3 regions of the Bradyrhizobium sp. USDA 4538 genome follow, and region 2 is predicted to be linked to each of the others. Evidence: predicted binding sites of a transcription regulator. Region 2 holds the regulator's gene; each other region holds the start of a gene.
The links. Region 2 encodes PhoB, which activates phosphate uptake and scavenging genes when phosphate is short. Its sites were predicted from a motif close to TGTCATNNANCTGTCAT; they were not measured.
Positions count from the first base shown of each region.

Region 1: J2R78_RS22525 (esterase-like activity of phytase family protein) is a predicted target of PhoB. The motif match lies at 2,718-2,734, and genes of this name have one in related genera.
Region 3: J2R78_RS15680 (DUF2794 domain-containing protein) is a predicted target of PhoB. The motif match lies at 2,384-2,400, and genes of this name have one in related genera.

Region 1 covers NZ_JALJZE010000001.1:4,978,459-4,983,851, forward strand. Annotated here, with positions in the region: gene J2R78_RS22520 (enoyl-CoA hydratase-related protein) at 105-941, shown strand; gene J2R78_RS22525 (esterase-like activity of phytase family protein) at 1,318-2,670, opposite strand; gene J2R78_RS22530 (heme ABC transporter ATP-binding protein) at 2,779-3,582, opposite strand; gene J2R78_RS22535 (iron ABC transporter permease) at 3,579-4,679, opposite strand; gene J2R78_RS22540 (hemin ABC transporter substrate-binding protein) at 4,676-5,393, opposite strand, start outside.
Region 2 covers NZ_JALJZE010000001.1:4,526,857-4,532,249, reverse strand. Annotated here, with positions in the region: gene J2R78_RS20395 (GcrA family cell cycle regulator) at 368-880, shown strand; gene J2R78_RS20390 (IS4 family transposase) at 1,154-2,239, shown strand; gene phoB (phosphate regulon transcriptional regulator PhoB) at 2,472-3,182, opposite strand; gene phoU (phosphate signaling complex protein PhoU) at 3,328-4,044, opposite strand; gene pstB (phosphate ABC transporter ATP-binding protein PstB) at 4,151-4,969, opposite strand; gene pstA (phosphate ABC transporter permease PstA) at 4,966-5,393, opposite strand, start outside.
Region 3 covers NZ_JALJZE010000001.1:3,504,087-3,509,479, forward strand. Annotated here, with positions in the region: gene J2R78_RS15670 (ABC transporter permease) at 1-709, shown strand, start outside; gene J2R78_RS15675 (Bax inhibitor-1/YccA family protein) at 944-1,735, shown strand; gene J2R78_RS15680 (DUF2794 domain-containing protein) at 1,956-2,327, opposite strand; gene J2R78_RS15685 (thioredoxin family protein) at 2,855-3,616, opposite strand; gene acnA (aconitate hydratase AcnA) at 3,843-5,393, opposite strand, start outside.

The DNA.
Region 1 (5,393 bases), 450 kb from region 2:
CGCTTGAAAACGCTTTGAGGACCTGCGTCATCTGCCGATGACAACCCTCCCGATCTCGGGCATCACTTTGCCAAAGGCAACAAAGCCTGAGATCGGGAGGATCCATGAGCTACCAGCACATCATCGTCGATGATCCGCGTCCGCGCGTCCGCCGCATCACGCTGAACCGCCCCGAAAAGCGCAACGCGCTGAACAATCGCCTGCGCGGCGAGATCTTCGAGGTGCTGGAGCAGGCCGACCGCGATCCCGAAATTTCGATCTCGATCCTGCGTGGCGCGGGACCCTGCTTCTCGGCGGGCTACGATCTCTCCGCCGACAACCGCGTCGACCAGCCCTATCACTCGGCATCCGGGCCCGGCCAGTGGTCGCGCCATGTCGTCGAGGGCTGGTTCTCGATCTGGGATCTCGCAAAGCCCGTGATCGCGCAGGTGCACGGCTATTGCCTCGCCGGCGGCACCGAGCTCGCGACCGCCTGCGACGTGGTCTACGTCGCCGACGACGCCCAGATCGGCTATCCGCCGGTGCGGCTGATGAGCCCGCCCGACATGCAGTATCACCCGTGGCTGGTCGGCATGCGTCGCGCGATGGAATTGATGTTGACGGGCGACGCGATGTCGGGCCGCGAGGCCGCCGAATGGGGCTATGCGACCCGGTCGTTTCCGCTCGCCGAGTTGGAGGCGAAGACGCTGGATTTCGCCGAGCGCGCGGCCAAGGTGCCGATCGAGCTGCAGCAGCTCAACAAGCGCAGCGTCCACCGCGCGATGGAAATCATGGGCGCCCGCGCCGCGATGCGGGCCGGCACCGAGATCCAGGCGCTGGCCTTCACGACCGAGGCCAGCAAGGCCTACATGGCGGGCTTCCGCCGCGACGGCGGCAGCGTGAAGGCCCAGCTCGACCAGCGCGACACGACGTTCGGAGATTACCGGACGAAGAAGGAGTGACGATCACGCAAGCCGCGCGCTGAGCTGTATCGCCGTCAGCCTGAGGAGGCCGCAAAGCGGCCGTCTCGAAGGGCGGCGGCCCGGCTGTCTCCATGCGGCTGCATCGGGGCCGTGCATCCTTCGAGGCTCGCCCAGCGGCGCGATTGCGCCGCTGGCTCGCACCTCCAGCGACAAAGGCGAAGCCTTTGCGCGGGGATGACGGAATGGCCGTCGTGCCGGGATGAGCATCACGCTATCCGCATATTCGCTGTCATGTCCCGCCTTGAGCGGGGCATCCAGTACGCCGCGGCTTGTCCGTTGAGCTCGGGCGCCTCTGGAATACTAGGTCGCCCGGTCGAGCCGGGCGACGACACTGTTGTGGGTGGCGAGCACCGCCTCACTTCGCCTTCAGGAAGTCGCCGACCTCGAGCAGTACGAACTCGTCGTCATCGGCCTTGTTCGGGTCGCGGCTCGAGGAGAACGGCAGGTTGTTGTCGTTGCCGACGATGATGTGGGTCTCGTCGACCCGGTCGACATTCTCGATGGTGAAGAACGGGAAGGTGTAGACGCCGTCGTTGAGCGGCTTGCGGGCCTTCTTGTTGGGATCGCGGATCTTCATCAGGTCGATATAGGCGATCTTGCGCACGGGCTTGCCGACATTGGCGTCGGACAGCTCGATCTTGTAGACGCGCTTGAACTTGGCGAGGTCAGGGAAACAGTTCTCGCCGCGCTGGCCTTGCGGGCAGGCCTTGTCGGCGGTGCCTTCGCCATTGTCGCGTTCGATGACGAGGCCCTGGGCCGGATCGATCATGTTGAAGTCGCCGATCGCATTGCCGTTCTGCTCGAACACATACAGCCAGTAGCGTCCGGTGAACTTCTCCGCCGCGACGTCGAATTCCAGGATGCGTGAGGCCTCCTTGCCGTCGACCTTCTCCCAATCCTTCTTGTCGGCATCCCACAGCGGCCCCTCGAGCAGGCCGTAAAGGAACTTGCCGTCCTTGGAGGAAGCAAAACCTTCATAGCCCTTGGAGCGGCGCAGGTTGACGTTGGTGTAGCTGGCGCCGGGCGCGCCGGGCGACTGCACCGCCCAGTGATCCGGCGAACGCACCGGCTTGCCGTCGGCGACGGTCTCGAACACGGCGAGGATCTTGCCGGTCTTGTCGGCCTTGAGGATGTAGGGCCCGAATTCATCGCCGATCCAGAAAATGTCGTTGATGATCTGGAAGCCCTCGGTGTCGAAATCGGCACCGGTCAAATAGCGCTTGGCGGTGTCCTCGTGGACGATGCGGAACGGCACCTTCCTGTCGGGATCGTGCAGGAACACGGTCTCCTGACGCTCGATCTTGCCGCTCGCCCAGTCGATCTTGTGCCGGTTCAGGTACAGCATCGAGTCCGCCGAGTTGTAGCGCGAGCCCATGCCGTTGTCGGTGATCACCCAGAACGAGCCGTCGGGCATCACCTTGATGCCGGAATGGCCCTGCAGCGGCTGGCCCTTGAACGGCAGCGACACGCCGGTCGGCCGCTCGTACGATTTGCCCATCACGGTGCCGATGGCGTCGACGCGCTTGCCGGTGGTGTATTTGCCCGAGGTCTTCAGATCATCAGGGGCGTCGGCGGGCGCGTCGATGAAGCTCTCCGCCGGCATCACGGCGTGTCCCGCCAGCGTCGCCGGGAATTCGCCCTCACCCTGCGCGAATGCCGATGTGGCGAGCAGGATCGAGGCGACGGAGCAGAGCAGGGACAGGCGCATGGTTGATCTCCCAAAGGATAAACGATGCGGTGTTCTCCGAGCCGCCTGTTACAGCCACCTGACAGTTTTGTGAACCGCGGATGTTGCGGCGGGATAAGGCTTGCGGCGTTACGTCGCCTTGCCCGCCGGCTGCATCGTCTGCGGCAGCAGGAACGGCACGCCACCTCCGGTATAGGCGATCGCAGCGTCGATCTCGAAGATCTCGCGCAGCGTCTCGGCCTTCATCGCCGCCGTACGGTCGCCGTCGACGGCAAGCCGGCCGCGGTGCAGCAGCAGGATGCGGTCGGCGAACCGCATCGCGAGGTTGAGGTCGTGCAGGATCGCGATCACCGCGGTGCCGCGGGCGGCGCGCCGCCGGGCCGTTTCGACCAGGTCGATCTGGTGCCGCAGATCGAGGCTCGAGGTCGGCTCGTCCAGCAGCAACAGTCCCGGTCCATGCAGCGCTTCGCCGCAGGCGAGCTGCACCAGCACGCGGGCGAAATGCGCCCGCTGCTGCTCGCCGCCGGACAGTGTCGGCAATTGCCTGAAACGGAAACGCGCGAGCCCGACCTCGTCGAGCGCCGCCTCAACCAGCGCCCGCGCCACGGCACGCGGGCTTTCGCCGGCGCCCATGCTGACGATTTCCTCGACGGTGAACGGGAAGGTGACGCTGACGTGCTGCGACAGCATCGCGCGGTGCTGCGCCAGCGCGCGTGGTCCGTAAGTTTGCAGGTCGCGCTGCCTCAGCCTGATCGCCCCGCGCGACGGACGCAGGTCGCCCGACAGCATCCGCAGCAGAGTCGATTTGCCGGCGCCGTTGGGACCGACGATCGCGACCATCTCGCCGGCGCCGATCTGCAGCGACACCGCATCGACCAGATCAGTGCCGCCGACCGTCATCGATACCGACTGTGCTTCGAGCAGGGCCGTCATAGCGACACCAGCCCGCGCTGCCGCAGCAGCATGGCGAGGAAGAACGGCGCGCCGATCGCTGCCGTCAGGATGCCGATCGGCATTTCCGCAGGTGCCACGATGGTGCGCGCCACGGTGTCGGCGCCGACCAGGAGGATGGCACCGAGCAGTGCGGACGCCGGCAGCAGGAGCCGATGCGCGGGCCCGATCACCAGCCGCAACAGATGCGGCACCACGATGCCGACGAAGCCGACCACGCCGCAGACCGAGACCGCGACGCCGGTCATCGCCGACACCAGCACGATCGAGATCCGCTTCAGCCGTTCGACGTCGACGCCGCTGTGGAACGCCTCGGCCTCGCCGAGCACCAGCACGTCGAGCCCGCGCGCGATCGAGAGGCAGGCGACCAGCGCGACCGCCAGCACCGGCGCCAGCGCCGTGAGCTTGCTCCAGGTCGCACCGCTGAGCGAGCCGAGCAGCCAGAAGGTGATGTCGCGAAGCTGGCGATCGTCGGCGACGAACACCAGAAGGCCGATGCCGGCATTGGCGATCGCGGCGATCGCAAGCCCGGCCAGCAGGAAGATCGCAATCGATGTCCGGCCGCCGCGGCTGGCGATGCCGTAAAGCACGATGGTCGTGATCAGCGAGCCGGCAAAGGCCGCGATCGGCAGCAGCTGGTGTTGCAGGAAGCGCAGGCTTTCGCCGAGATGGCTGTCAGTGAACACGATCGCCGCCGCCGCGGCAAACGCGCCGCCGGAGGAGACGCCGACAAGCGCGGGGTCGGCGAGGGGATTGCGGAACAGGCCCTGCATGATCGAGCCTGATAAGGCAAGGAGTCCGCCGACCATCGCCGCCGCTGCGATCCGCGGGATGCGGATCGACCACACCACGAGCTGGTCGCGTGCGAGCAGCGGGTTGGCGACACGATCAGCCCATAGCCCGAGCGCTGCCGGAAGCCGCGCCATTGGAATGCCGGCGGCCCCGACCGTCAGGGCGACCAGGGCGGTGCCTGCGAGCGCCGCAAGCAGGCAGAGCAGGGTGAGTGTCGCGGCCGGCCGCAGCGACATGCCGGCGCGCCGTCGTTTCGCACGCCGGCGGCGTTCGGCCAGCACGCTCATTGCCGGCAATTCGCGGTCAGCGCTGCCGGCCTGAAGTTATCGGCCTCCGGCGCCAGCGCCGGATAAAGCTTGACCGAGAGGTCGCGTGCCGCGGCCGCGGTCCGCGGCCCGAAGCCGAGCAGATAAAGGCCTTCCATCGAGATGAAGGCCTTGTTGGCCGCGACCGGCGTCAGCGCGAAGGCCGGATGCGCGAACACGGCCTCCGACGTCAGCGAGTCCTTGCCGCGATCGATCGACAGCACGACATCCGGTTTCGCCGCCACGATGGCCTCGTCATTGACCGGCTTGTAGCCGTCGTAACCGTCGATGGCGTTGACGCCGCCGGCAAGCCGGATGATCTCGTCGGCCGCGGTCTTGTGGCCCGCCGCCATCGCCCGGCCGTTCAACAGCGACATCACGAACATCACGCGCACCGGCTTGGTCACCCGAGCACGCAGCGCGCGCAGTTGCGCGAGATCGCTCTCCACCGCCGTGGTCAGGCAGGCGGCGCGCGGATCGGCGCCCATGGCGTGGCCTACCAGTCTGATCTTCTCGACCAGCCCGGCCTCCGAGAACGTCTCCGGCACCAGCACCAGCGGCACCTTGGCCGCCTCGAGCACGTCCATGGTCTCCTTCGGTCCTGAGCCCTGCACCGCGAGCACCAGCGACGGGTGCAGGCCAAGCACGCCCTCCGGCGACAGCTGGCGCATGTAGCCGACGTCGGGCTTCTCGCGC
Region 2 (5,393 bases):
GCTGCGGTCGGTAAGTGTCAATCGCCACGAAGTGGCCTTCCTGCAATGCGAAACGAGCGCAATCTGGAGCATTCCGGTGCGGTGGAAAAGCCTCATGGCAATGCTTAACTGTGTGGGAACATGTGGACGCACGGCCGCGGACTCTTGCGCCAGAGTCACGCCATATTGTAGCGTTTGGCCTGTCGGGTACGACATCTCGTGCGGCGGTACTGGACCCTCTAAGTAGCCTTTGTGTCTCGCGTAAACGTTCGGGCGCAACACCGTGCCCGGCGAGGGCTAAGGGATTCTGGCCGCAGGGATATTTGTCCAGATTGGCTCGCAGCGCCGCTCCAATGATTGGCCGGCGCTACGCGAAGGGAAGAATGCGATGACTGTATTGACCTGGTCCGACGATCGCGTCGAGCAGCTGAAGAAACTCTGGGAGTCCGGCCTGTCGGCCAGCCAGATCGCGGCGGAACTTGGCAATGTGACGCGAAACGCCGTGATCGGCAAAGTGCATCGGCTCGGCCTCTCCGGCCGCGCCAAGGCACCCTCCACGGCCGCGCCGCGGCAGCGCAAGGCTCGCCCGGCCCAGCACATGATGCGGGTGGCGCGTCCGGTCTCTCGCGGCAACACCGCGCTGGCGCACGCCTTCGAGGTCGAGATGGAGCCCGATCCGATCTCCTACGACAATGTGGTGCCGATGAGCCAGCGGCTCTCGCTGCTGGAGCTCAACGAGGCCACCTGTCATTGGCCGGTCGGCGATCCCTCGAGCCCGGAATTCTTCTTCTGCGGCGGCAAGGCGCTCGCCGGCCTGCCCTATTGCGCGCATCACTCGCGCGTCGCCTACCAGCCCGCCGCCGATCGCCGCCGGCCGTCGGCGAAACCGCAGATCAAGTGAGCACTCGGGAAAACGACGGAAGACCTCAAAAACAAATCCCCGCGAAAGCGGGGATTTTTTTGTGTGATGCGTAGCCCATTACATCACCGGCGTCGTCCCGGCGAAAGCCGGGACCCATAACCACTAATGCGTGTTGTTAGAAAGCCGTCTGGCCGCGTGCCGATTGCACTGGCCGCGGCGTATGGGTCCTGGCTTTCGCCCATAGGCGCTAAAATAGGATTTGCGCCTTGGATTCGCTTGTGATTCCAAGATGGAATGGCACACGAATCGCTTGTGAACAAAGATTGGGCGCGCGTTGTCGCCCGACTTGGCGGAGCCGAGGCTCTGAACATTAGCGCGCGCAAGACGAAGGCGTTTGTCCGTCCGCGGGAGATCAGCAATGCGGTCGACTTGCTGCGCCTGATCTTGGCTTATTGCCTTGGTGAGAAAGGGCTGCGGTTGACGGCGGCATGGGCCACGTCGGTTGGGCTTGTCGATATCTCCAACGTGGCTCTGTTGTATCGCTTACGTCAGTGCGGAGATTGGCTGGCAATCTTGGTCGAGCAGGCGCTTGCCGCCGCGGCGCCGAAGGCGAGCCGCGGTCGTCTGATCCGTATTGTTGACGCCACGACGGTCCCCAAGGCTGGGACGAGCGGCAGGAACAAGAACGCAGTGTGGCGTATCCATAGCGCGTTCGATCTTCCGCAGGAGCGCTTTGGTCACTTCGAACTGACCGATCAGCGAGCGGGCGAGACGCTGGATCGGATACCGGCGGTTGCCGGTGAGATCCGTCTTGCCGATCGCGCCTATCTGCAACCGGAGCGCATGGCGCATCTCGTCGATGCCGATGCGGACTTCGTGATCCGGGCCGGCTGGAAGAGCGCGCGCTGGCTCGATGCCGAAGGTAATCTTGTTGACCTCACTGCCGAACTGCGCAACGCCTCGGCGCGTGGCCTGATCGATCGGCCGATTTGGATAAAGCGCAAGTCAGGTGCGCCGCCGCTCGCAGTGCGTCTGGTTGCCGCGAAGAAGCCGGCGCAAGCTGCTGCGGCTGCGCGACGCAAGGCGCGCCGGACTGCACAAAAGGGAGGTCATCAGCTCTCCAGGCAAACACTTGACGCCGCAGATTGGGTGATCCTGGTGACCTCACTCAGGCCAGAGGACTTCACGACTGCAGATATCCTCGCCCTCTATCGGCTGCGATGGCGCATTGAGCTCGGCTTCAAGCGGCTGAAAAGCCTGATTGGCCTGAAGGGACCTCCCGGAACCGACGAGCGGTCCGCCAGACCCCATATCCTCGCTCATCTGCTGATCATTCTATTGCTCGAGCCGCTCGTCGACGAACTCGAAGACTCTCCCCGCTTGGCCGACGCCGCCTGACCCACCCAGTGACGTGGCGTCTGCTGCGCCAGCTCGTAGCTTCGCTACGGCAAGCGATCATTCCACAGCCCGCAATCGCTCTACTCTGCAGAGCCAGTCACGCTCTCCGGCGACATCTACGCGAGCCACCCAGACATAAGCGCCACTATCAGACTATGATCAAACTATCTTAGCGCCTATGGGCTTGCGCCGGGACGACGCCGTGTTGCGGTTTATGAATGCCGCATGGCCGTTACGGCTGTGGCTCGGCCTTGGCAAAGCGGTCGTCGAGCGCGTAGCCGGCGCCGCGCACGGTGCGGATCGGATCCTGCTCGCGGCCCGGATTGAGCAGCTTGCGCAGGCGGCCGATATGCACGTCGACGGTGCGCTCATCGATGTAGATGTCGCGGCCCCAGACGCTGTCGAGCAGTTGCTCGCGGCTGAACACGCGGCCGGGATGCTCGAGGAAGAATTCGAGCAGGCGATACTCGGTCGGCCCGAGATCGATCGGACGGCCCGAGCGCGCCACGCGGCGCTTCTCGCGGTCGAGCTCGATGTCGCCATAGGTCAGCACGGTCGCAAGCCGCTCCGGGCTGGCGCGGCGCAAGAGGCCCTTCACCCGCGCCAGCAGCTCCGGCACCGAGAACGGCTTGACGATGTAATCGTCCGCGCCGGTGGCAAGCCCGCGCACGCGCTCGCTTTCCTCGCCGCGCGCGGTCAGCATGATGATCGGAAGCTGCTTGGTCTCGGGCCGCGCCCGCAGGCGGCGGCACAGTTCGATGCCGGACAGGCCCGGCAGCATCCAGTCCAGCACCACGAGGTCGGGAACGCGCTCCTTCAGCCGTGTATCCGCATCGTCGCCGCGCCCCACCGTCTCGACATCGTAGCCTTCCGCATCGAGATTGTAGCGCAACAGCGTCGTCAGCGCTTCCTCGTCTTCGACTACCAGAATGCGTGCGCTCATCGGTCTAAGTTCTTTCTCTGTGGTGATCCGTTGCCCAGACGCAAACCGAAACGCTTACTTCCTTGAGCATAGTCCCCGCGGAAACGATTTGTCGCGAGGATCATCCAGTTTCGCTCTTGCCGGTTCCGTGCTTGCCGATCATGCCTCAGTTGCCCGGCACCGTGGTGGCAAAAGTGGTCATGTCCCCCTTCGGGCGCTTGTCGGTGATCTGCTGGCCCTCGATCATGTAGAACACGGTCTCGGCGATATTGGTGGCGTGATCGCCGATCCGCTCGATGTTCTTGGCGCAGAACATCAGATGGATGCAGAACGAGATGTTGCGCGGATCTTCCATCATGTAGGTGAGCAGTTCGCGGAACAGCGAGGTGCAGATCGCATCGACCTCCTCGTCGCCCTTCCAGACGTTCATCGCCGCCGGCAGGTCGTGCGCGGCATAGGCGTCGAGCACCGACTTGACCTGCGACAGCACGAGGTCGGTCATGTGCTCGAGGCCGCGGATCAGCTTCAGCGGCTGGAAATCGCTCTCCAGCGCCGCGACGCGCTTGCCCATGTTCTTGGCGAGGTCGCCGATCCGCTCGAGATCGGTGGCGACGCGCATCGCGCTGACGATCTCACGCAGGTCGATCGCCATCGGCTGGCGGCGCGCGATCGTCAGCACCGCGCGCTCTTCGATGTTGCGCTGCAGATTGTCGATCTCGATGTCGGCGGCGACCACGCGCTTGCCGAGCGCGACGTCGCGACGGATCAGCGCGTCGACCGACTCGGTAATCATTCGTTCGACCAGGCCGCCCATCTCGGCGACCAGGCGGGTCAACTCCTGCAGGTCGCTGTCGAATGCCTTGGCGGTATGTTCAGAAGCCATCGCTTGTCTCCCTCAACCATGATCCCGGGGATCATGGCTTCGTGTCCTGAATTTTAGCATGACCTGATCGGAAAACCGGTTTCCACTTTTCCGGATCATGCGCCGGTCAACCGAACCGGCCGGTGATGTAGTCCTGGGTGCGCCGATCGCTCGGTGAGGTGAAGATCTTGTTGGTGTCGTCGAACTCGATCAGCTCGCCGAGATACATGAAGGCGGTCTTGTCGGAGACGCGCGCCGCCTGCTGCATGTTGTGGGTGACGATCGCGATCGTGTAGTCCTCGGAGAGCTCCTGGATCAGTTCCTCGACCTTGGCGGTCGAGATCGGGTCGAGCGCCGAGCACGGCTCGTCGAACAGGATCACCTCGGGGCGCACCGCCACGGTGCGCGCGATGCACAGGCGCTGCTGCTGGCCGCCGGAGAGCGACAGGCCGGAGGCGTTCAGCTTGTCCTTGACCTCGTTCCACAGCGCGCCGCCGCGCAGCGCCTTCTCGACCCGGTCGTCCATCTCGGACTTCGAGATCTTCTCGTAGAGGCGGATGCCGAAGGCGATGTTCTCGTAGATCGTCATCGGGAACGGCGTCGGCTTCTGGAACACCATGCCGACCCGCGCGCGCAGCAAGTTGAGGTCGAGCTTGGGGTCGAGAATGTTGGTCTGGTCCAGCATCAGCTGGCCGACCGCGCGCTGGCCCGGATACAGGTCGTACATCCGGTTGAAGATGCGCAGCAGGGTCGACTTGCCGCAGCCGGACGGGCCGATGAACGCCGTGACGCGGTTGGTGCCGAGCGTCAGGTTGATGTTCTTCAGCGCGTGGTGCTCGCCGTAATAGAAGTTGAGGTTGCGCACCGTGACTTTCGGCGGCGCTTCCGGCAGCGGAACCTGGGGAATGTGGCCTGCGGCAGTCGTGGAGACGGAAAGCTCGGTCATTTTGCGGCCCTTTCGGCACCAAGGATACGCGCGCCGATATTCAACGCGAGCACGGTGAATGTGATGAGCAGCGCGCCGCTCCACGCCAGCTCTTTCCAGTAGGCGTAGGGGCTCTGCACGAAGTTGTTGATGGTCACTGGCAGGTTGGCCATCGTCTTGGTCAGATCCAGGCTGAAGAACTGGTTCGACAGCGCGGTGAACAGCAGCGGCGCGGTCTCGCCGGCGACGCGGGCGGTCGCCAGCAGCACACCGGTGATCAGACCCGATCGCGCGGCACGATAAGCGATCCGCTTGATCACCAGCGAACGCGGCAGGCCGAGCGCGGAGGCGGCCTCGCGCAGCGGATTGGGCACCAAGAGCAGCATGTCCTCGGTGGTACGCAGCACGACCGGGATCACGATCACCGCGAGCGCAAGACTGCCTG
Region 3 (5,393 bases), 1.0 Mb from region 2:
GATGGAGAAGAAGATCGCCGACGGCCTGTCGTTGAAGATCGGCGACGAGATCGTCGTCAACGTGCTCGGACGCGACGTGCCGGCGAAGATCGCCAACCTGCGCAACATCGACTGGCAGGGCCTCGGCATCAATTTCGTGCTGGTATTCTCGCCGAATGCCTTCAAGGGCGCGCCGCACAGCCATGTCGCGACCCTGACGGAACCACACGCCGATTCCGCCGACGACGCGCGCATCATCAAGCAGGTCGCCGACGCGTTCCCGATGGTGACCAGCGTGCGGGTCCGCGAGGCGCTGGAGACGGTCGGCAGCGTGGTCAGCAATCTGGTGCTGGCGATCCGCGGCGCCAGCGCCGTGACGCTGATCTCCGCGATCCTGGTGCTCGGCGGCGCGCTCGCCGCCGGACACCGCCACCGCGTCTATGACGCCGTGATTCTCAAGACGCTCGGCGCCACGCGGGTGCGACTGCTCGGCGCCTACGCGCTGGAGTATCTGATGATCGGTTTTGCAACCGCGGTGTTCGGGGTGATCGCCGGCTCGATCGCGGCCTGGCTGATCGTGACTAGGCTGATGACGCTGAGTTTTATCTGGCAGGCCGGCAGCGCCGCGCTAGTCGTGGTCGCCGCGCTGGTCGTCACGGTCGGACTGGGGCTCGCCGGGACGCTGCTCGCGCTAAACCAGAAGCCGGCCTCAGTATTGCGGAATTTGTGACAAAATGTAGCGGCGCGAGCGCCGTTTTTGCCTATGATGCTAGGGCAGAGCGACATTCGGCCGCGCGTGGAAGCTTGCGTCGGATGTGTTAATTTCCCACATACCAATCGGGTCGGATAGTCGGTTTGAATGACACGGAATTAATGTTCCGCAAGCCGAGCCATCTGAGATAGATTTACGACCGGCGCCGCAAATCCCTTGCGCTCCACCGGGACCAACCACGGGAATTCGACCATGTCGGACCTAGACCGCAACTACGCTTCTCCTTTCGGCCGGGCCGCCGGGCGCATTGACGCTGCGGCCGTCGACGCCGGTCTGCGCGCCTACATGCTGCGCATCTACAACTACATGAGCATCGGCCTGGCCATCACCGGCCTCGCCGCGCTCGGCGTCTACATGGGTGCGGTGACGACCGACCAGTCGGCCGCCGTCGCCAAGTTCGGCAACGCCTATCTGACGCAGTTCGGCTACGCGATGTTCGTGAGCCCGCTGAAGTGGCTGTTCATCCTCGCCCCTCTGGCGATGGTGTTCGTCATCTCGGCCGGCATCAACCGCCTGCAGCCCGCGACCGCCCAACTCCTGTTCTGGGTGTTCTCGGCGCTGATGGGTCTGTCGCTGTCGTCGATCTTCCTGGTGTACACGCACACCTCGATCGTGCGCGTGTTCTTCATCACCGCGGCAACGTTCGGTGCGCTGAGCCTCTACGGCTACACCACCAAGCGTGACATGAGCGGCATGGGCTCGTTCCTGTTCATGGGTCTGATCGGCATCATCATCGCGAGCCTGGTCAACCTGTTCCTGGCGAGCTCGGCGCTGCAGTTCATCGTGTCGGTGGTCGGCGTGCTGGTGTTCGCGGGCCTCACCGCCTGGGACACCCAGCGGCTGAAGAACGACTACATCTACGGCTACGCCTCGCAGGGTGGCGTGATGGCAGAGCGTGCGGCAATCACTGGTGCGCTGTCGCTCTACCTGAACTTCATCAACCTGTTCACGCTGCTCCTGCAGCTGCTCGGCCAGCGCGACTAAGCGCCTCGAGCGAGCCGATCAAATCCAAGCCCCGGCCATTCCGCCGGGGCTTTTCTTTTGGGCGAGGCGAGATGTGATGTAGCCCGGATGAAGCGCAAGCGAAATCCGGGATAGGCTCATCCGCGGCTTCAACGGCCCCGGATTACGCGGAGCCTGCCATCGAGCGCGTTCGCGCGACCCGTTGGCTCCTCCGGGCTACAAGCAGACTGACCTGACGCGCTTAGACCAGCGACAGCTTGCGGTCGATCACGAACAGCACGCGTTCGAGTTCATGGCCGCGGCGCAGGATCAGGCCGGTCGCGGAAATCACGCTGTACATGCCCTGCTTGCGCGCAAGCCGGGGGTCCTTCTCGATCCGGTAGATCGGCATTTCGGATGCGCGCCGGAACACCGAGAACACGGCACGGTCCTTCAGGAAGTCGATCGCATAGTCGCGCCACTCGCCGTCGGCGACCATACGGCCGTAGAGATTGAGAATGCGGTTGAGCTCAAGTCGATTGAATGTCACGCGGTTGGGCTGAGGGGTCGCGGCGGCGGTGCGCGCCGCGGCACGACTCCCGCTCGGATCAGTGTCCTCCGAGATCAAACTCATCGAGCGCCTCCTGTCACCTCGGTGACGATCGGGTTCCGAAGGCCCCTCTCCGGGATCGTCACGAGAGTGACATGATCGCGCTAAGCGAGGGGGCCCGCAAGGGGCCAATCGCAATGCAACCGGGCCTTAACCACCGCCGCGCGCGGCGGATTGTCCGAAAAACCGCAGAGTCACGGGAACGTTAGCGGAATCATATTGCTGCCCCACTTCCGCCCATCGCCCGCCCCGCTGCCCTGCGAAAAGAAAACCCTGCGTTGGCCCGGTCCTTTCGGTTCCGGATTCCTCAGCCCCCAGCCCCCCGGGGCCGTCGGGATCGGGCCTGTTCGCAGGGGAGTCAAATCCCAACACTGGGCCAACGAAAGTTGGTCCTTTTTGTTTTGGGACCTGCGCAAGCAAGACGCGCGCGCCAAGCACCGGCGCCTTCCTTTCGGCAGATCACTGAATGCAGGTTTGTCGCCATGCGGCTGCACGAAAACATGCGTGCGACCGGCGGAAGCCGGCGCATCGCGCCTTACCGCAGCGAGGCGCTAGTGAAGTGAGGTGAAGGCAGCGCCGAGCATCGGGCCCGGCTTGTCGCGGTTGCCGTCCTGGACGTACACCGCCGCAGCATCGACACCGTCACGCGTGATGTTCTCCAGCGGCACGGTCCAGCTCCCGGACGAACCGTTCCAGTCACCGACCTTGAGGAGATTGCGCACGACGTTGTGGTAGGTGATCTCGCGGCCGCGGTTCTCGCCGCGCGCGATCGAGATCGGCACCGACTTCGAGATCGAGCAGATCCAGACCTCGCCGCGCGACACGGCCGGCGACTTCGATGCGGCGACCGACACGTTGATCTGCTTGCCGCTCAGCGTCATCGTCACGGGCACCGACATCACGCTGCCGCTCCTTTCGGTGTCCTTGATGGCGTCCTCGATACTGGCGCGATCGCTGCCGATCACATGCGCGGAGCCATTGATCACGGCTTGCGGCGTGTAGACGTCGCGGTCGCCGCGCACATGCGAATAGGCCTTCTGGCGCGCGCTGAAACGGGAATCGGCCAGCGTGTCCTTCCAGCCGAGATAGTCCCAATAGTCGATCGGCATGCTCAGCGCGATGACGTTGGGGTCCTTCGCGAGGTCACCGATGATCTTGTCCGCGGGCGGACAGGACGAGCATCCCTGCGAGGTGAAGAGTTCGACGACGGCACGCGGATCGGCGTGGGCGGGGCGGATGATCGCGACGATTGCGCAGATACCAAGGGCGCTCGACCATCGCGAGATACAGTTATAGGCCATCATCGCTGTCATACTGCGAACCAGTCGTGATGATTTCCATCCGTAATTGTACGGAGCATGAAGTCTGTCCCTGAACTTGCGTGCCCCAAAACGCGAGAAAGCGGCCTTTTCATAGGCCGCCTTCTTTTTAGCCGCTACTCACTAAGCAGTGAGGCACCGATCACAAATCCGCGTTGGAGCATGGTCCGGAAAAGTGTGAAGCGGTTTTCCGGACAGACCATGCTCAAACAAAGGGGCCTTAGGCCGCCAGTTTGCGCAGCACATAATGCAGGATGCCGCCGTTGCGATAGTAGTCGAGCTCGTCCAGCGTATCGATGCGGCAGAGCAGCGGGACATCCTTTTTGCCGCCGTCAGCGGAGACGATCTCGGCCGTTAGCGTCTGGCGCGGCTTCAGGTCGCCCTGCAGCCCGCGGATCGTGACCTTCTCGTCGCCCTTGAGGCCGAGCGAGGACCACGACGTGCCGTCCTGGAAGGTGAGCGGAAGCACACCCATGCCGACCAGGTTGGAGCGATGGATGCGCTCGAAGCTCTGGCAGATCACCGCGCGCACGCCGAGCAGGCGCGTGCCCTTTGCGGCCCAGTCGCGCGACGAGCCGTTGCCGTATTCGGCGCCGGCGAACACCACCAGCGGCACGCTCTCCTGCTGGTACTTCATCGCGGCGTCGTAGATCGACATCTGCTCGCCGTCGGGCCAGTGCCTGGTCAAACCGCCTTCCGGAATATTGCCGTCCGCGCCCTTCAGCATGAAGTTCTTGATGCGGATGTTGGCGAAGGTGCCGCGCATCATCACTTCATGGTTGCCGCGCCGCGTGCCGTACTGGTTGAAGTCGGCGGGGCGCACCTGGTGCTCGCTGAGGAACTTGCCGGCGGGCGAGGTCAGCTTGATCGAACCGGCCGGCGAGATGTGGTCGGTGGTGATCTTGTCGCCGAACATCGCGAGGATCCGCGCGTCGACCACGTCCGTGACCGGATCGGGCTGCTTCTTCATGCCTTCGAAATAGGGCGGGTTCTGCACATAGGTCGAGCTCATGTTCCAGCGATAGGTCTCGCTTTCCGTGGTCTTGATCTTGCGCCAGTTGGTATCGCCCTTGAACACGTCGGCGTACTTCTTCTTGAAGATCGTCGCGGTGACGTACTTCTTCATGAAGGCGTTGATCTCCTTGGCGGTCGGCCAGATGTCCTTGAGGAACACCGGCTTGCCGTCCTTGCCGATGCCGAGCGGCTCAACCGCGAGATCCTTGGTCACGGTGCCGGCGAGCGCATGCGCGACGACGAGCGGCGGCGAGGCGAGGTAGTTCGCCTGCACGTCGGGCGAGACGCGGCCTTCGAAGTTGCGGTTACCCGACAGCACGGCGGCGGCGACGATGCCGTTTTCGTTGATTGACTTCGAGATGTCTTCCGGCAGCGGGCCGGAATTGCCGATGCAGGTCGTGCAGCCGAAGCCGACGAGGTTGAAGCCGACCTTGTCGAGATCGGCCTGCAGGCCAGAATTGGCGAGATACTCCGCCACCACCTGGCTGCCCGGCGCGAGCGAGGTCTTCACCCACGGCTTGGCCTTGAGGCCCTTGGCGGCCGCCTTGCGCGCCAGCAGGCCGGCACCGATCAGCACGCTCGGATTCGAGGTGTTGGTGCAGGAGGTGATCGCCGCGATCACGACGTCGCCATGGCCGAGATCGAAGTCACGGCCCTCGACCGCATAACGCTTCTGCTCGCCCTCGGGCTTCTTGTATTCGCCGACCAGCGCGGTCGCGAAACCGGTCGACACCGCCGGCAGCGCGATGCGGCCTTC